DNA from 2 places in the Glutamicibacter sp. BW78 genome. Region 1 is predicted to be linked to the other one. Evidence: riboswitches for the same ligand, from Rfam matches in the RefSeq annotation. Region 1 holds a riboswitch; the other holds the start of a gene.
The links. A riboswitch is a leader RNA that binds a small molecule or an ion and turns the genes downstream of it on or off. The one in region 1 is predicted to bind cyclic di-AMP.
Positions count from the first base shown of each region.

Region 2: linked by a shared signal. The riboswitch ahead of CIK75_RS03185 (M23 family metallopeptidase) and the one ahead of CIK75_RS10690 (NlpC/P60 family protein) in region 1 are both predicted to bind cyclic di-AMP.

Region 1 covers NZ_NRGU01000038.1:99,277-102,681, reverse strand. The annotation lists gene CIK75_RS10700 (NADH-quinone oxidoreductase subunit M) at 1-195, shown strand, start outside; gene CIK75_RS10695 (NADH-quinone oxidoreductase subunit N) at 192-1,607, shown strand; cyclic di-AMP (ydaO/yuaA leader) riboswitch at 1,786-1,952, shown strand; gene CIK75_RS10690 (NlpC/P60 family protein) at 1,959-2,849, shown strand; gene CIK75_RS10685 (DUF6153 family protein) at 3,028-3,405, shown strand, end outside.
Region 2 covers NZ_NRGU01000020.1:46,253-49,657, reverse strand. The annotation lists gene CIK75_RS03200 (DUF3027 domain-containing protein) at 1-9, shown strand, start outside; gene serC (phosphoserine transaminase) at 13-1,134, opposite strand; gene CIK75_RS03190 (metal-dependent transcriptional regulator) at 1,316-2,014, shown strand; cyclic di-AMP (ydaO/yuaA leader) riboswitch at 2,127-2,298, shown strand; gene CIK75_RS03185 (M23 family metallopeptidase) at 2,303-3,307, shown strand.

The DNA.
Region 1 (3,405 bases):
CTGCGCGCCTTCGCCCGGGTGTTCACCGGTGAAACGAAACAACTTTCGCTCGGGTTCGCGGATCTACGCCCGGGCGAGACCACCGCGTTGGCGGTGCTGGGCGTGCTGTTCGTGCTGATCGGCCTCGTTCCCGGTCCGCTGCTGGGGATGATCGAGCCGGCCGCCGAAACCCTGACCGGGATCCTGCACCCATGACATCGACGACGAACGACTACGCGGCGCTGCTGCCCGAGGCCATCCTGCTGGGCGCGGCGGTGCTGGTGCTGCTCGGCGGCAGCTTCCTGCCCCGCAGCCGACAGGTCATCACCCGTTGGTTCGGCCTTGGCGCCCTGACGCTCAGCGCCGCGACCGCATTGGCGGCGGCGGGCCCGTCGACAGCGGTCTTCAGCGGCACCTACGCCATCGACGCTCCGACCACGGTCGTGCGGATCACTGCACCGCTGGCCACCGTGGTGGTGGTCCTGCTGGGCCGGAACGAATTCGTCGGATCGATGCGTGAAAGCGAGACGTACGCGCTCCTGATCCTGGCGACCCTGGGCACCGTCATCATCGGCGGTTCAACCGACCTGCTGGTCCTGGTCGCCGGCTACCTGCTGGCCAGCATCCCGCTGTATGCGTTGATCGGGCTCTCCCGCAGCGCCCGGGCGGCCGAGGCGACCCTGAAGACCTACCTCCTCGGGGCCCTGTTCGGGGTGGTGCTCATGGGCGGGGTGGCCCTGCTGACCGGGCTCGCCGCCACCAGCAGCTACGCGGCCATGGCCGGGCCGCTGCAGCAGGCGCCGTCGACGGGGGTGGCTGCCGGTGCGGTCGCGGTCCTGATCGGCTTGACGTTCAAGGCAGGGGCCGTGCCCGGCCACTTCTGGATCCCCGACGCCAGCCAAGCCTCGTCCATCGCGGTGGCGGCCTTCCTCACGACGGTGCCGAAACTCGGGGCGCTCATCGCCCTGGCCCGCCTGGTCCAGGTCCTGCCCGACACGGTGGACATCCCCCTGCTCGTGGCGGTGCTGGCCGCGATCAGCATGAGCGTCGGCAACCTGGCGGCCCTGGTCCAGCAGAACGTCCGACGGTTGCTGGGCTGGTCGACGGTGAGCCAGGTCGGGTACCTGCTGATGCCGGTCGCGGTCATCACCGGTAGCGACGGCGCCATGGCGGCGTTGCTGGCCTACCTCGCCTTCTACGCGCTGACCAACTTGTCCCTCTTCGCGGTGGTGGCCTGCCAGCCGCGCCGGGAAGTCCTCGGCGACTGGGCCGGGACGGCCCGTTCCCACCCGTGGCTGACCGCTTGCCTCATCGTCGGGGCACTCAGTCTCGCCGGTACCCCACCCACGGCGGTGTTCGTGGGCAAGGTGGCCGTCTTCACGGCGGCCTGGGACGGGTCCATGGCTTGGCTGGTGGTGGTCGCCGCCGTGAACTCCGTGCTGAGCCTGGTCTACTACCTCCGGCTCATACGCCCCGCCTTCCGGCCGGCGCCGGCCGGCGGGCAGCAGCTTGAGGCCCGCCCGCCGGAGGCCTTCAGGACTGTTCGTGGAACCGCCGTCGTGCTGGGTGCCGGCGTCCTGGCCGCCGGGCCCCTCGGTGCCGGGATCTGGTTGGCGCTCGGGACGTAGGCGGTATGGGGCGGGGCCTCAGGGGCCCGAATCATTGGAACCCCAGCCCCCTAAAGTGATCAAAAAGAGATGTCTTCGTGATCCAACCGTGACTTTTACACCTGTTTCATGTAAATTTTGTTGGGTGCCGGGCTTCCCATGAGCTCGGCGCACCCCGGTGGATTGCCGAGCACTGCCACCACTCCGGGGACCGTTCACCAAACAGATGGCAGTGGCGGGGGACCCAATTTCCGGGTCCACCAGGACCCTAGGGGTGAAGCCAACGGCGCCGCATTCCGGCGCGGAAGGCCGAGTGACTCCCGCTCGAACCCGACAGCTCACCCCGCAGGCATCAGGAGAGGTAGCAACACCATGTCGAACCGTCATCCACAGCCCCGCCACCGCGCCGAAACCGTCCGCGGCAACACCATGGGGTCCCTGTCCAAGGCCGTCTCCCCCCGCTTGGGCTCCATCGGCCGCAACACTGCGGTCATCGCTGCCACTTCGGGCCTCATGCTCGGCCTTGCAGCACCCGGCCAGGCCGCCGCCCCGGTGGTGCCCACCCCGGTTTCCGATAGTTCCAAGGTCAGTTCCACGTCCGTGCCTGCGTCGAGCACCTACAAGAACGCCAGCGCCTCCGTCACTTCGACCCCGGCGCCACGGTCGGCCACCTCACGGACCGGGCACTCCCATGCGCCGTCGCCTTCCGGGCACTCCCACACGCCATCCGCTAGTGCCGCCACGAACGGTAGTGCCGACACGACCGGGCACACCCACACCGCCCCGGGAACCGATGTCCAGCCGGCCGCCGGGGCCGTCACCCCCCGGACCACAGGGTCCCCGGAGGCAGACACCACTGGTGCATCCGAAACGAATGCCCAAAAGTCATTGACGCGTAGTGCTTCCAGCGAAAAGCTGGGGAGCATTGCGAGCATGGCCCTGAAGTACGAGGGCGCTCCCTACGTCTGGGGCGGCGACAGCCCGTCCGGGTGGGACTGCTCCGGATTCATCCAGTACATCTACGGCAAGGCCGGCGTCGACCTGCCCCACAACACCACGGCCATCCGCAAAAGCGGGAAGTTCGTGCCCACCAGCAACCCCAAGCCGGGCGATCTGGTCTACCAGAACAACGGCAGCCACGCCGGTATCTACATCGGTGGCGGAAAGATCATCGGTGCCCAGAACCCAACGGTCGATACCGTGATCCGCCCCGCAGACAGCCCCTACGGCCCGCTCATGGGCTACTACACCTTGGCCAGCTAGCAGGACCCCTGACCACTGTGGCCCCCATCCGATTCCCGGGTGGGGGCCACTTGTCTTGGTGCTTGATTCTGTCACACGCACGAATAGCGGCCCTCTCCTTGTGGGTTCATCCATGCAGGTGAAACTCCGATACGCTGGAGGCGATTCGAGAAGGTGCAATGGCAGAAAGGCGGGTGTGATGAAACACGGTATGAAACCGGAAACCACACCGCCTTTCATCATTTCCTTCGTGAAGCTATTCGGGCTGCTCGCCGTGATTGTCGGCATCCTTGGAATGCATACTCTCGGCTTCGAACCGCCTTCCACAGGCTCGGCCCCGGCCGCCTCCGCGGCTTCAGCCGATACCGCGGATACCGCTCTGGTTCAAGAATCCTCTGTCGAATCACAGCAAGTGAACCAGGCGCAGCAAACGGTGACGGATACACCGGGCAGCTCCACTGCGCTGGCTTGCAACGTTGGAAACAACGGCGCGCCCGACCTCATGGTTGCCAGCTGCGGACTGAGCTCGGTCGTGAATGGTGTTTTCCTGCTGTTCGTTCCACATCAAGTCCGCCTC
Region 2 (3,405 bases), on a different contig from region 1:
CGTCGGTAAGCGTTACATGTTCTCCACGACGTAGTCGATGCAGGCGGTCAGGGCCGAGATATCGTCCGGTTCAATCGCCACGAACGTAGCGATACGCAGTTGGTTCCTGCCCAGCTTCCTGTATGGCTCGGTGTCCACGATGCCATTGGAGCGCAGGATGGAGGCCACCCGGGAGGCGTCGACGGAATCATCGAAGTCGATGGTCGTGATGACGTTGGAACGCTCATCGGCCTTGAGGACGTAGGGCGCCGCAACGGGAGATGCCTCGGCCCAGGAGTACACCCGCCCGGCGGAATCGGCAGTGCGGGCCGCCGCCCAATCGAGCCCACCCTGTTCGTTGAGCCAGGAGACCTGGTCGTTCAGGGTCACCAGGGTTCCCAGCGCCGGGGTGTTATAGGTCTGGTTCTTCAACGAATTGTCGATGGCCGTGCGCAGATCGAGAAAATCGGGGATCCAGCGGCCACCGGAACCCACTCGTTCCGCGCGATCCAGGGCGGCCGGAGAGAACAAGCCCAGCCACAGGCCGCCGTCGGACGCGAAATTCTTCTGAGGGGCGAAATAATAGACATCGGTTTCTGCCACGTCTACCGCCAGCCCTCCGGCTGCGGAGGTCGCATCAATCAGTAGCAGGGCGCCGTCGTCGGCGCCTTCAACACGCTGCACCGGTGCCGCGACCCCGGTAGATGTTTCGTTCTGGGGCCAGGCGTAAACGTCGACGTCGGCCTCCGCGCGTGGGGCAGGACGAGTGCCGGGCGCAGAAGAAATAATTGAGGACTCCTGGAGGAAGGGAGCCTTGTCCGTGGCCTTGGCGAACTTCGAGCCGAACTCACCGAAGGAGAGGTGCTGAGCCTTCTGCTCGACCAGGCCGAAGGATGCGACGTCCCAGAAAGCAGTTGATCCGCCGACACCAAGAATGACTTCGTAACCTTCGGGCGCGTTGAAGAACGTGGACAGCCCCTCGCGGATGCTGCCGACCAGGTTCTTGACCGGAGCCTGACGGTGTGAGGTCCCGAGGATCCCCGGATTGGCTGCTGCCAGTGCCTCCAACTGCCCGGGGCGAACCTTGGAGGGCCCGGCGCCGAAGCGGCCATCTGCCGGCAGGAGGGATGAGGGGATGCTCAGCGAATCGGTCAAGTGGTGCTCCTACCATCGGCGAAATCAGTCGTAGTGGACTTCGGTGGGATCAGAAAATATCCCGCATCAATGGTGGCGCAACAGTTGGTGGAATGCCGAAAGCAGGTGACATTGTTAACGAAGGTAGAGTTGCAAACACGGGTTCCCCCTTGACCGCCCCGCCATACAGGAGTGCCACGCAGTGACAGATCTGATCGACACCACGGAAATGTACTTGAGGACCATTCTGGAACTCGAGGAAGAGGAAATTACGGCCTTGCGCGCGCGCATTGCCGAGCGCCTAGACCATTCAGGTCCGACGGTTTCGCAGACGATTGCCCGGATGGAACGTGACGGTCTGGTGATCGTCAACCAAGACCGCCATCTCGAACTCACGGTCACCGGTCGAGAGCGCGCAACCTCCGTGATGCGTAAGCACCGGCTGGCCGAGCGGTTGCTCGCCGACGTGATCGGGCTGGATTGGGAATACGTCCACGATGAAGCCTGTCGGTGGGAGCACGTGATGAGCGAGCGGGTCGAAAAACGCCTCTATGACCTGCTGGGCAAACCCACCGACTCTCCCTACGGCAACCCCATTCCCGGCTTGGAAACGCTGGGAGGCCCCGCGGCCCACGAATTCTCCCTGGGTGTCCAGAACCTGGACTCCGCCTTATTGGACGAAAACACCGGGCCCGTAGCCGTAGAACGGCTGGCCGAGGCGATCCAGGTGGATCCAGAACTCCTCGCCCAACTCAACGAAGGCGGCATCCGCCCCGGGGCACAAGTGACCCTGGAGCGTGCCGGGGACTATGTTCTCGTCCGCGTCGAGGGAATCGAAGGCGCATTGGAGCTTCCGGTAGAGGTTAGCGCCCACGTTTTCGTGGCACGGGAATCGGTATAGTCGATATAGATATAACGGAACTGTTACTTCGTATCCGATTCGGGTAGCGTGGATAACGGATGGGGATTCGTCCTCGCCCACTCGTTCCGATCGCTGAGCCCTGCCTGCGGAACGGGTCCGTTCGCCCAAATGACAGGCAGGGGTGGAGAACCCAAACACCGACGGCCAGCTGCCTTGCTTCCTTGGCACGCGGCCGTCTTGGGGTGAAGTCGCAGCTTGGCCTGCGACCGGATCTGACCGGTCCGAACCCGACAGCTAACTCCGCAGGCGCCATGAGAGGTCTCTCGTTTGACAGAGCAAAAACGTTCCGGGCGCCGTGCCGCCCCGGCACCGCTAGTCGGAGCCGAAGCGCCGGACGCCGTTCACGGCACGTATGTGCCGCGGCGGTTCGCGTCCACCATGCGCTACGCCGCGACAGCGACGTCGGTTCGCGGGGATATCGCCCCAGCTGCCCCTGAGCCATCAGCTGCCCTTGCCGACGTTGTCCCGCTACTGACCGAGCCGGCGGGCACCCAACAGCCTTCCTCCGTAGCGGAGAATGCCGGGGAATCGTTCGACTCCTCCGTGATCGGCCTACCCATTGGCGTGAGAGCCGTTGGTGCCGAGAGCCACGCGCCTTCCCGCCGTCGTCCCGTGCTGGCGTGGAGCCACCGGTTTGCCGCGGTGGCGGCGGTCTCCGGATTGGCCCTGGCTGCCGCCTATCCAGCCCTAGATGGCGGTGACCAGCCGGCCGGACCTGAGGAGCGTGTCGCCCACCAGGCCAGTGCCAGCGTTGCCGACGTTGACGTACCTGCCTCCGATGATTTCGCTATCGTCCGCGCCTCGGTCTCCAGCAGCTTCAGCAAGGATGATCAGCTCGATTACCTCATGTCCGCCTCCGGCGGCGATGCCAGTCGGATCAATACGCGGGGAGTTCTCGCTCAGCCGGTAGATCACGTTCGGATCACCTCGCCTTTCGGCGCACGGTCGAACCCGACCGGCGCGGGCGCCCAGGTCCATATCGGGCAGGACTACGGAGTGGGCTGCGGAACCCCGGTTAAGGCCTCGGCCTCGGGCACCGTAGTACAGGCCGGCTGGGCCGGGCACTCGGGCAATCGCGTGCGGGTCGACCATGGCAACGGCCTGGAGACCACCTATAACCACAACAGCAGCCTCAAGGTCACCGTCGGGCAGAAGGTCAAGCGCGGCCAGGTGGTATCCCTGAGCGGGACCACCGGCAACTCAACCGGCTGCCATGTGCATCTTGAAGTCCTCGTTAATGGCACGCCGGTTGACCCGGCAGGGTGGCTTTAGCCCCGAAAAGTCGCGGCTCGTGACCGGGAAATAACCATTTCGTGACCTGAACGTGACTTTTAGAAGCACTTCATATAATGTAGTCGACGTGCCAGACC